DNA from 2 places in the Kitasatospora misakiensis genome. Region 1 is predicted to be linked to the other one. Evidence: riboswitches for the same ligand, from Rfam matches in the RefSeq annotation. Region 1 holds a riboswitch; the other holds the start of a gene.

Region 1 (4,002 bases):
CCGCCTCGGCGAGCCGGTCGGCCAACTCCTCGGAGACCCGGACGGCGACCAGTCGGCGGAGTTCGCCCAGGCCCCCGCTGACGTGCTTGTACAGCGAGGGGGTGGCGACCTTGGCGCGGGCGGCGACGGCGGCCAGAGTGAGGGCCTCGGGGCCCTGCTCGTCGATGAGGGCGAGGGCGTGGCCGACGACCTGCTCGGGGGTGAGTCCGACTCGGGGCATCGCGGTTCTCTCCTGGTGGGGACGGGGCGGGGACGGGGCGGGTGGACGGGCGGGCGGCCCGGGGCGCTCAGGCCAGGTCGGCGAGGAAGCCCAGCAGGGCGTCGGCGGTGGCCTCCGGGTGGTCGGCCATCGGGTAGTGCCCCGCACCCTCGATCATCACCTTGCGCGCCCCGAGCGCGGCGGCCTGCCGGTCGGCGACCAGCGCCGGGTCCCCGAAGTCGGGGTCCTTCGAGCCCATCACCACCAGCGCCGGGCAGCGCACGGCGGCGGTCCAGCCGACGGGCGAGGAGTCGCCGCGGACATAGCCGCGGGTGGCGGCCTTCCGGCCCGGGGTGCGCAGCGCGGCGACCAGCCCGGCCACGTACTCCTCGTGGTCGGCGGGCTTGGGGCCGGGGAAGGCGGCCTTGCGCAGGTAGAGGCCCCAGAAGGCCGGGGAGTGCACCAGCAGCGCGCCCATCGCGCCGACCACCGCCCGCTGCAGGGCGTTCGGCGGGACGTTCTCGACGAAGGCGTCCAGCAGGACGATCCCGGCGATCCGCTCCGGGGCGTCCCCGGCGGCCTTGACCACGCTGGCGCCGGTGTAGGAGCTGCCCGCCAGGACGGCGCGGTCGATGCCCAGGTGGTCCAGCAGGGCGAGCACGTCGCCGGCGATCGCGGCGGGGGAGTAGTCGTCCCACGGGATCGAGGACTCGCCGAAGCCGCGCAGGTCCATGGTGATCACCCGGCGGCCGGCGGCGGCCAGTAGCGGGCGCAGGTGCCGGTAGGCGGTCCGGCTGTCGAGCATCCCGGGGAGCAGGACGACGGGGGCGCCGTCGCCGTGCCGGGTGTCGTCGAAGGCGATCCGGCCGCCGGGCAGGTCGAGGTAGCGGGTGGCGGGGGCGATGGTGCCGTTCATGGGGAGCCTCCTCGGGCCGGATCGTCGGCGAGTGCCGATAGCCATAAAGCTAAGGCTAATAGCCTTAGCCGTCAAGCTATCGGCACCCCGCGCCGCCGACCGGCCTCGGCCCCCGCGGCCGGGTCGGTCAGACCCCTTCGACCTTGAACGGGTCGTGCTCGGCCAGCAACTTGTCCAGCCGGGCCTGGTCGACCCGGGTGACGAGCTCGGTGGTCTCCTGCCGGTCCCGGACCACCTTGGCGAGGGTGAAGGCGGAGGTGACCGTCCAGAGCAGGCCGACGGCCAGGAAGGCCCTGGTCCACGGCTCGACCGGGAGGTAGGCGATCCCGGCGCCGAGGGCGGTGCCGGAGAGGGCGAAGGACAGCACCGCCTGGACGTAGTACGCGGCGGTGGTGCGTGACTGCATCGGTGCGCTCATGGCGCCAGGATGGCCGGGCCGCTCCCGGCCGCACATGAGTAGGAGTACTCAGGTGGGGGATCGTTCGTTGACGTCCTCTCACGTTCAGTAGTGTCAGTTGTCGTCAAACGCCGCAAAACGCCCATCGGGTCGCGTAGTGTCCGATCCGTGTTCAGCCGTCACCAGTGGACGGCTTGGAATCGGGGGCCTCTCGGATTAACGTTTGATAACGCAGCGCGGTCCGCAACGCCGTACCCAGACGGCACCGTGCGCCGTCGCCTAATCCCGCCGGTCTGCCTCCGGGCAGGCCTGGGAGCCGGGGAACCATGTTCCTTGGGGTGAATCGGCCAGGCCCGGCCCCGTCCAGGCCCAGCCGTAGGAGACCTTCCTGCTCCGAACCCGTCAGCTAACCCGGTAGGCGCGAAGGAAGGAAAGGAGCGCGCCTCCGTGGCGTCGACGCACACCCAGGCACACCCGTCCGGGTCCTCCACCGGCACCCAGCTGCTCGACCATCCGGGCCCGTTCGCCGGCCACGGCCCCTTCGGCGGCCCCGCCGACGAGACCGCCCCGCCGGCCGCCGACACCAGCCGGCACCGGATGCCCCGTCAGACCCGCGGCACCGCCCCGCTGCTCGGCGTCACCGCCGTCGCCGCCACCCTGGGCGCCACCGGCTTCGCCTCCGCCACCCCGGCCGCCGCGCCCGCCGTCGAGACGCCCGACGAGGCCCCGGTCGCGCTCTCCGCCGACCCCGGCCTCGCGCTCGCCGCCCGCATCCAGCAGCAGGCCGACAGCCAGCGCACCGCGGCCGAGGAGACCGCCCGCGTCCAGGCCGCCCAGGACGCCGAGGCCAAGCGCGCCGTCCAGGTCGCCCAGCAGGAGCAGGCCAAGCGCGCCGCCGAGGCGGCCGAGAAGGCCAAGCTCGCCGCCATCAACCTGCCGGTGCGCGACTACAACCTCTCCGCCCACTACGGCCAGAGCGCCCGTTACTGGGCCCACCTGCACACCGGCCTGGACTTCGCCGCCGACACCGGCACCCCGGTCTACGCGGTCGGCCAGGGCACCATAACCTCGGCCGGCTGGGCCGGCGCCTACGGCTACCGGATCGTCGAGACCCTGCCCGACGGCACCGAGATCTGGTACTGCCACCTCTCCTCGATCATCAAGGGCTCCGGCAAGGTCGTCCCCGGCCAGCAGATCGGCAAGGTCGGCGCCACCGGCAACGTCACCGGCCCGCACCTGCACGTCGAGGTCCGCCCCGGCGGCGGGGCCCCGGTCGACCCGGAGACCTGGTTCGAGCAGCGCGGCGTCACCCCCTGACGCTGGCCCCCGAGCACCACGAGGAGCCCCGGCCGGGATCGGCCGGGGCTCCTCCATGTGCGTCGGAAGGTGCGTCGGAAGGTGCGCCGGACTACTCCGGGGCGTCCGCCGCCGCTTCGTCTTCCGTCACCCACTCCGCGTCCGCCGCCTCAAGCCCCGCCAGATAGGCGTCGATCTCCGCCTGCCCCGGCTCCGGCGCCAGCTCCGGGAACTCCGTCACCAGCAGCTCCGGCAGCCCCGGCACCGTCCAGGCGCCGGCCAGCTCCAGCGCCGCCCGCGCCGCGGCCTCCTCGAACGCCCCGAAGTCCCCGGTCAGCTCCTCCGGCATCGGCCGGCCCAGGGCCGTCAGCTCCGCCAGGTTCCGGTAGCTGCGCTCCATCAGCCCCTGCTCCAGCAGCCGCCGGGCGCCGTCCGTGGCCATCCCGACCGCCAGCGTCCGGGCACCGGCGCCCCAGCCCCCGTCGTCCACCGGGTCCAGCACGCCGTCCGCCTCCAGCGCCGCGAACGCCGCCGGCCGCTCCTCCTCCGGCAGCTCCCGGAACCCCTCCAGCCAGGCCCGCACCGCCGCCGGGTCGCCGGTCGCCACCCCGGCCGCGCGCAGCAGCAGGGTGTACAGCCGGGGCCAGGTCACCAGGTCCGCCCGGCGCAGCAGCCCGGCCGCCACCTCGCCCTGCCACTCGGCCTCCGCGTGCAGCCGCTCCTGCCGCTTGGCGTTCAGCCGCTTCGTCGCCCGCTGGTGGTCGATCAGCAGTCGCACCGCCGCGCCGTACGCGAGCGGGTCCTGCCCCGGCTCCGGTTGGACGTACAGGTACAGGCGCTCGTACAGCAGGTGCTCCACCGCGGCGGAGGTCAGTTCGGGCCAGCCGTCGTGCATCCTGCTCCCGCCCAGCTCCAGGAGCGCCAGCACCGTGCTCAGCGGGGCTTCGGCGACCGGCTCGCGGCCCTCCGCCTCCGCCCAGGCGAGCAGGTCGGCGGCCTTGGTGCGCGGGGCGAGCCGCAGGTCTTCGTCTTCCATAACCACGAACCGTAACCGCTGGTCGCGGGTAGGGTCGGGTGCCATGGTCCCCGTTCGACTCACCGGCCCCCGGCTGGCCGTTCGCGAGTTCCACCACACCCCCGAGGACGTGGCGGCGCTGCACGCCGTCTTCGGCGACCCGGAGGCCACCCGCTACC
Region 2 (4,002 bases), on a different contig from region 1:
AGTACGAGGCGTGGGAGCAAATACGACATGGGTCTGACGAGCCACAAGGTGCTGGCGCTGACCGTTCTGATCGCCGTCGCGGCGATGGCCGGGACGGTCTGGCTGTGGCCGAGACTGTCGAAGCGGAGCTGGCAGGCGGTCCTCGGCCGGATCGGCGCGCTGCTCGCCACCCAGCTGACCGTGCTCGCCGCGCTCGGCCTGGTGGCCAACAACTACTTCGCGTTCTACAGCAGTTGGGACGACCTGCTGGGCACCGGCGACAGCGGGCCGGTGGTCATCCACAACAAGGCGGACGCCTCCGGCCGGCTGCGCGTCGAGACCATCGGCCACGCCGAGGTGAAGGGCGGCGGGGCACTCGGCCGCGAACCCAGGCAGTCCGGCGAGATCCGCGAGGTCCGGATCGACGGCGCCACCACCCGCCTGTCCACCGAGGGGTACGTCTACCTGCCGCCGCAGTACTTCCAGCCCGAGTACGAGCAGAAGCAGTTCCCGGTGCTGATCGTCAGCACCGGCTTCCCCGGTATCGCCAAGAACCTGGTCACCCGCCTCAACTACCCGGGCGCGGCGCTGAAGCTGCTCCAGGAGGGGCGGATGCAGCCGACCGTGATGGTGCTGGTGCGCCCCTCGCCCGCGCTGCCGCAGGACACCGAGTGCGAGGACATCCCGGGCGGCCCGCAGTCCGAGACGTACTTCACCAAGGACGTGCCCTCGGCCATCCAGGCGACCTACCGGGTCTCCAGCGACCCGCAGTCCTGGGCGTTCATGGGCAATTCGACCGGCGGCTACTGCGCCCTCAAGCTGGCGATGCGTCACCCCGAGGTCTTCCCGACCGCCGTCTCGCTCTCCGGCTACTACCAGGCCGCCGACGACCCGACCACCGGGGACCTCTTCAAGGGCAGCGAACAGCGCCGCAACGAGGCCGACCTGATGTGGCGCCTCCAGAACCTGCCGCAGCCCAAGGTCTCCGTGCTGCTGGCCGGCACCAGGGAGGGCGACGGCAACTACCGCCGCGAGACCGAGGCGTTCGTGGCCGCCACGCGCAGCCCGATGAAGGTGTCCTACAGCATGCTGGAGACCGGCGGCCACAACTTCGAGACCTGGAGCAAGCTGCTCCCGTCCTCCCTGGAGTGGATCTCGCAGCACCTGACCGTCCCGGCCTCCGGCCAGGCGGTCTGACCGCGCAGGCCCCGACCGTACCGACCTACCGGCCGGACCGACCTACCTGCTGTACCGACCTACCGGCCGGACCGGACGCTCAGGCCACCTGCTCCAGCGTGCCGGTGTGCAGCTCGCCGACCCGGCCGCCCTCGCCCTCGTACGTCCAGAACGCGCGGACCGTCATCCGGGCCAGGTCCATGACGTGGCTGACGGTGATCCCGCTCACCTCGGTCCAGCTGACGAAGTACAGCTGCGGGCCGATCTCGGCGACGTGCAGGGTGACGTCCTCCCACTGGCCCGCCGACTCGCCGAGGCCCTCCCAGCGCAGCCGCTTGCCGTCGGCCGAGTAGGCGTTGCGGAAGGCCGCGCCGTTGTCGACCCGGAACAGGAAGGTACGGCCGGCGAAGGCGGGCAGGGACGCGGTCATGGTGGGGCGGTCTCCTCGTCGCTGGACGTGGCGATCGGTGCGGCCCGGACGGTTCCGGACCCGAAGGGATCTCCAACCTATCCGACCACCCCGGCTCCAAGGCGGAGTTTCCCCGCCGGCCCCGCCACTGCGTCCACCCGGCCCAGCCCGGCCCTGTGCACGGCGCGGACGGAGCGCAGGGAGCGCAGCGCGTGACCCGCGTGACCGGTGTGAGCTGTGCGACAACCGTCCCAGGAAGGTTGTCCGTACCCGGACGGTCTGCCTAGCCTGCAAGAGGCTTCCGCCGCAGCGGAGCCCCGCCGTCGGGACGCCGAGTCCCGTCCACCCGCCGGCCGGCAATCGAGCACCACGCGGACGGGAGCGGGGGACCCAGGTCAGTGCCCGGCCGTGCGCTTCGACGTGCGACCGAGGCTAGGGGTGAAGCCGCTTTCCGGGCGGCCGGGCTACCTCAGCGCCCGAACCCGACAGCTCACCTCGTAGGCGTCGCAGAGGACTGCCATGCCTACTTCCTCCCCGCAGCCCGCCCAGCCCGACGGAAGCGCGCGGGCGTTCGGCCGGCGCTCCGTGCCCCGCCACGCCCGTCCCTCCCGCCGGGGCCGCACCGCCGCCCTCGCCGCGACCGGGGCGCTCGCCGTCACCGGCGGCGGACTGCTCGGCATACCGTCCGTGACCGGCGCCCAGGCCGCCTCCCTGCCGACCGTCACCCAGGACAAGCTCGGCCCGGCCACCATGGTCGCGGGCAAGGCGTCGACCGCCTCGCTCACCCTGCACTCCTCCGCCTGCTTCACCGCGAAGACCGTCGGCGTCGGCGTCCGCGACGCGGGCGGGAACAACCTCGACTTCCCCGGGAACGTCTCCAACGCGCGGATCTGCCCGGGCGGCCTGTCGATCACCACCGGCCCGCGCACCCTGGCGGCCGGCAGCTACACCCAGTTCGGCTTCTGGCAGGACGCCGGTGGCACCTGGCACAACCTGCCGTCCCGCCAGCTCGTGGTCTCCGCCGCCACGCCGGCCCCCGCCCCGACGCCGACCCCCACTCCGACGCCCACGCCGACGCCGACCCCCACGCCGACCCCCACGCCGACCCCCACGCCCACCGCCACGCCGAGCCCGACCACGCCGGCCACCGGCAGCCCCGTCCCCGGCAAGAAGCTGACCTGGGACGAGGAGTTCAGCGGCCCGATCGGCTACGGCTCCCGCTGGACCGGCGACCGGAGCAGTTCCTACCACTACGGCAACCACAACCCGGACGACAACAAGCTCGACTGGCTGAACAAGAACAACGTCACGGTCGCCAACGGCGTCGCGACCTTCACCGCCAAGCCGGGCGCCAACACGCTGGAGAACGGCAAGCAGTCCTGGGACACCGGGCTGCTCACCACCGAGTACTCCAACGAGGGCTTCCAGGTGAAGACGGGCGACTACGCCGAGACCAGGGTCAAGCTCCCGGCCGGCACCGGCGCCTGGCCGGCGCTGTGGACGTGGAACGGCACCAGCGGCAGCCACGGCGAGATCGACAGCTTCGAGTACCACACCGACAACCCGAACCTGCTGGAGCTGACCAACCACGTCAACCCCGGCCACCTGTACTACACCGACGCCAAGTCGATCGCCAAGGACGGCTGGGTCACCATCGGCACCTACTACGGCGCCAACTCCGTCGACTGGTACGTCAACGGGGTCAAGGTGTTCTCGGACGGCAAGGGCGTCGGCGCCAACTGGTCCGCGTACCTGATCCTCAACCTGTCCCTGAGCGCGGGGAACTACCACCCCGCGCCCCAGGGCACGGCGCCGATCACCTTCGCCGCGGACTACGTCCGGGTCTACCGGTAAGTCCGCGTCCACCGGTAGATCTGCATCCACCGGTAGGTGCGCGTCCACCGGTGATCACCGCGGGCGACGGTGGCCGATCGTCGGCCACCGCCAACCGCGGTGATCACCGGCCGCCGGCAGGTCAGACGGCCGGACGCGGACCGGTGGTCTCGACGACCTGGATCTCGAACGGCTGCTTGTTGTTCTCCTCGTTCCGGTCGTCGTCGCCGCGGACCGCCACCCAGCCCCCGGTCAGCGTGCCGGGCGCGGGGACGGTGGTCGCGAGGCGGACCGGGATGATCGCGGTCGCGCTGCGGAACTTCGGCAGGCCGGCCGGGAAGGTGCAGCGCACCCGGTGGCCGTTCTGGAACTCGTAGCAGTTCTCCGGGAAGTACGGGACCTCCGGGGTGACGCCCTCGGGCAGGGTGACCACGACGGTGAACGGCGACGCGGTCCGGTCCGGGCCGAGATTGCCGATGAAGGCGTGCACCGTGGTGGTGCCGCCGGGCGCGGCGGCGTCCGGGTCGAGCCGGACGACGTAGAGGTCGGAGTCCGAGGCCGTGACCGCCGCGGGATCGGCGGCCGCTCCCGGATCCCCGGCCCCG

What was found. Region 1 has a riboswitch for cyclic di-AMP ahead of ACFP3U_RS35870 (M23 family metallopeptidase). Riboswitches for the same ligand answer to the same signal wherever they lie in the genome.
Region 2: it holds a riboswitch for cyclic di-AMP, as region 1 does, so the genes downstream of both, ACFP3U_RS10095 (glycoside hydrolase family 16 protein) here and ACFP3U_RS35870 (M23 family metallopeptidase) in region 1, are expected to answer to the same signal.

The regions. Positions count from the first base shown of each region.
Region 1 covers NZ_JBHSOF010000092.1:5,419-9,420, reverse strand. The annotation lists gene ACFP3U_RS35885 (TetR/AcrR family transcriptional regulator) at 1-220, opposite strand, end outside; gene ACFP3U_RS35880 (alpha/beta fold hydrolase) at 288-1,115, opposite strand; gene ACFP3U_RS35875 (YiaA/YiaB family inner membrane protein) at 1,243-1,533, opposite strand; cyclic di-AMP (ydaO/yuaA leader) riboswitch at 1,779-1,947, shown strand; gene ACFP3U_RS35870 (M23 family metallopeptidase) at 1,960-2,829, shown strand; gene ACFP3U_RS35865 (hypothetical protein) at 2,921-3,844, opposite strand; gene ACFP3U_RS35860 (GNAT family N-acetyltransferase) at 3,888-4,002, shown strand, end outside.
Region 2 covers NZ_JBHSOF010000009.1:75,614-79,615, reverse strand. The annotation lists gene ACFP3U_RS10105 (alpha/beta hydrolase) at 28-1,176, shown strand; gene ACFP3U_RS10100 (MoaF-related domain-containing protein) at 1,256-1,585, opposite strand; cyclic di-AMP (ydaO/yuaA leader) riboswitch at 1,920-2,083, shown strand; gene ACFP3U_RS10095 (glycoside hydrolase family 16 protein) at 2,084-3,418, shown strand; gene ACFP3U_RS10090 (hypothetical protein) at 3,540-4,002, opposite strand, start outside.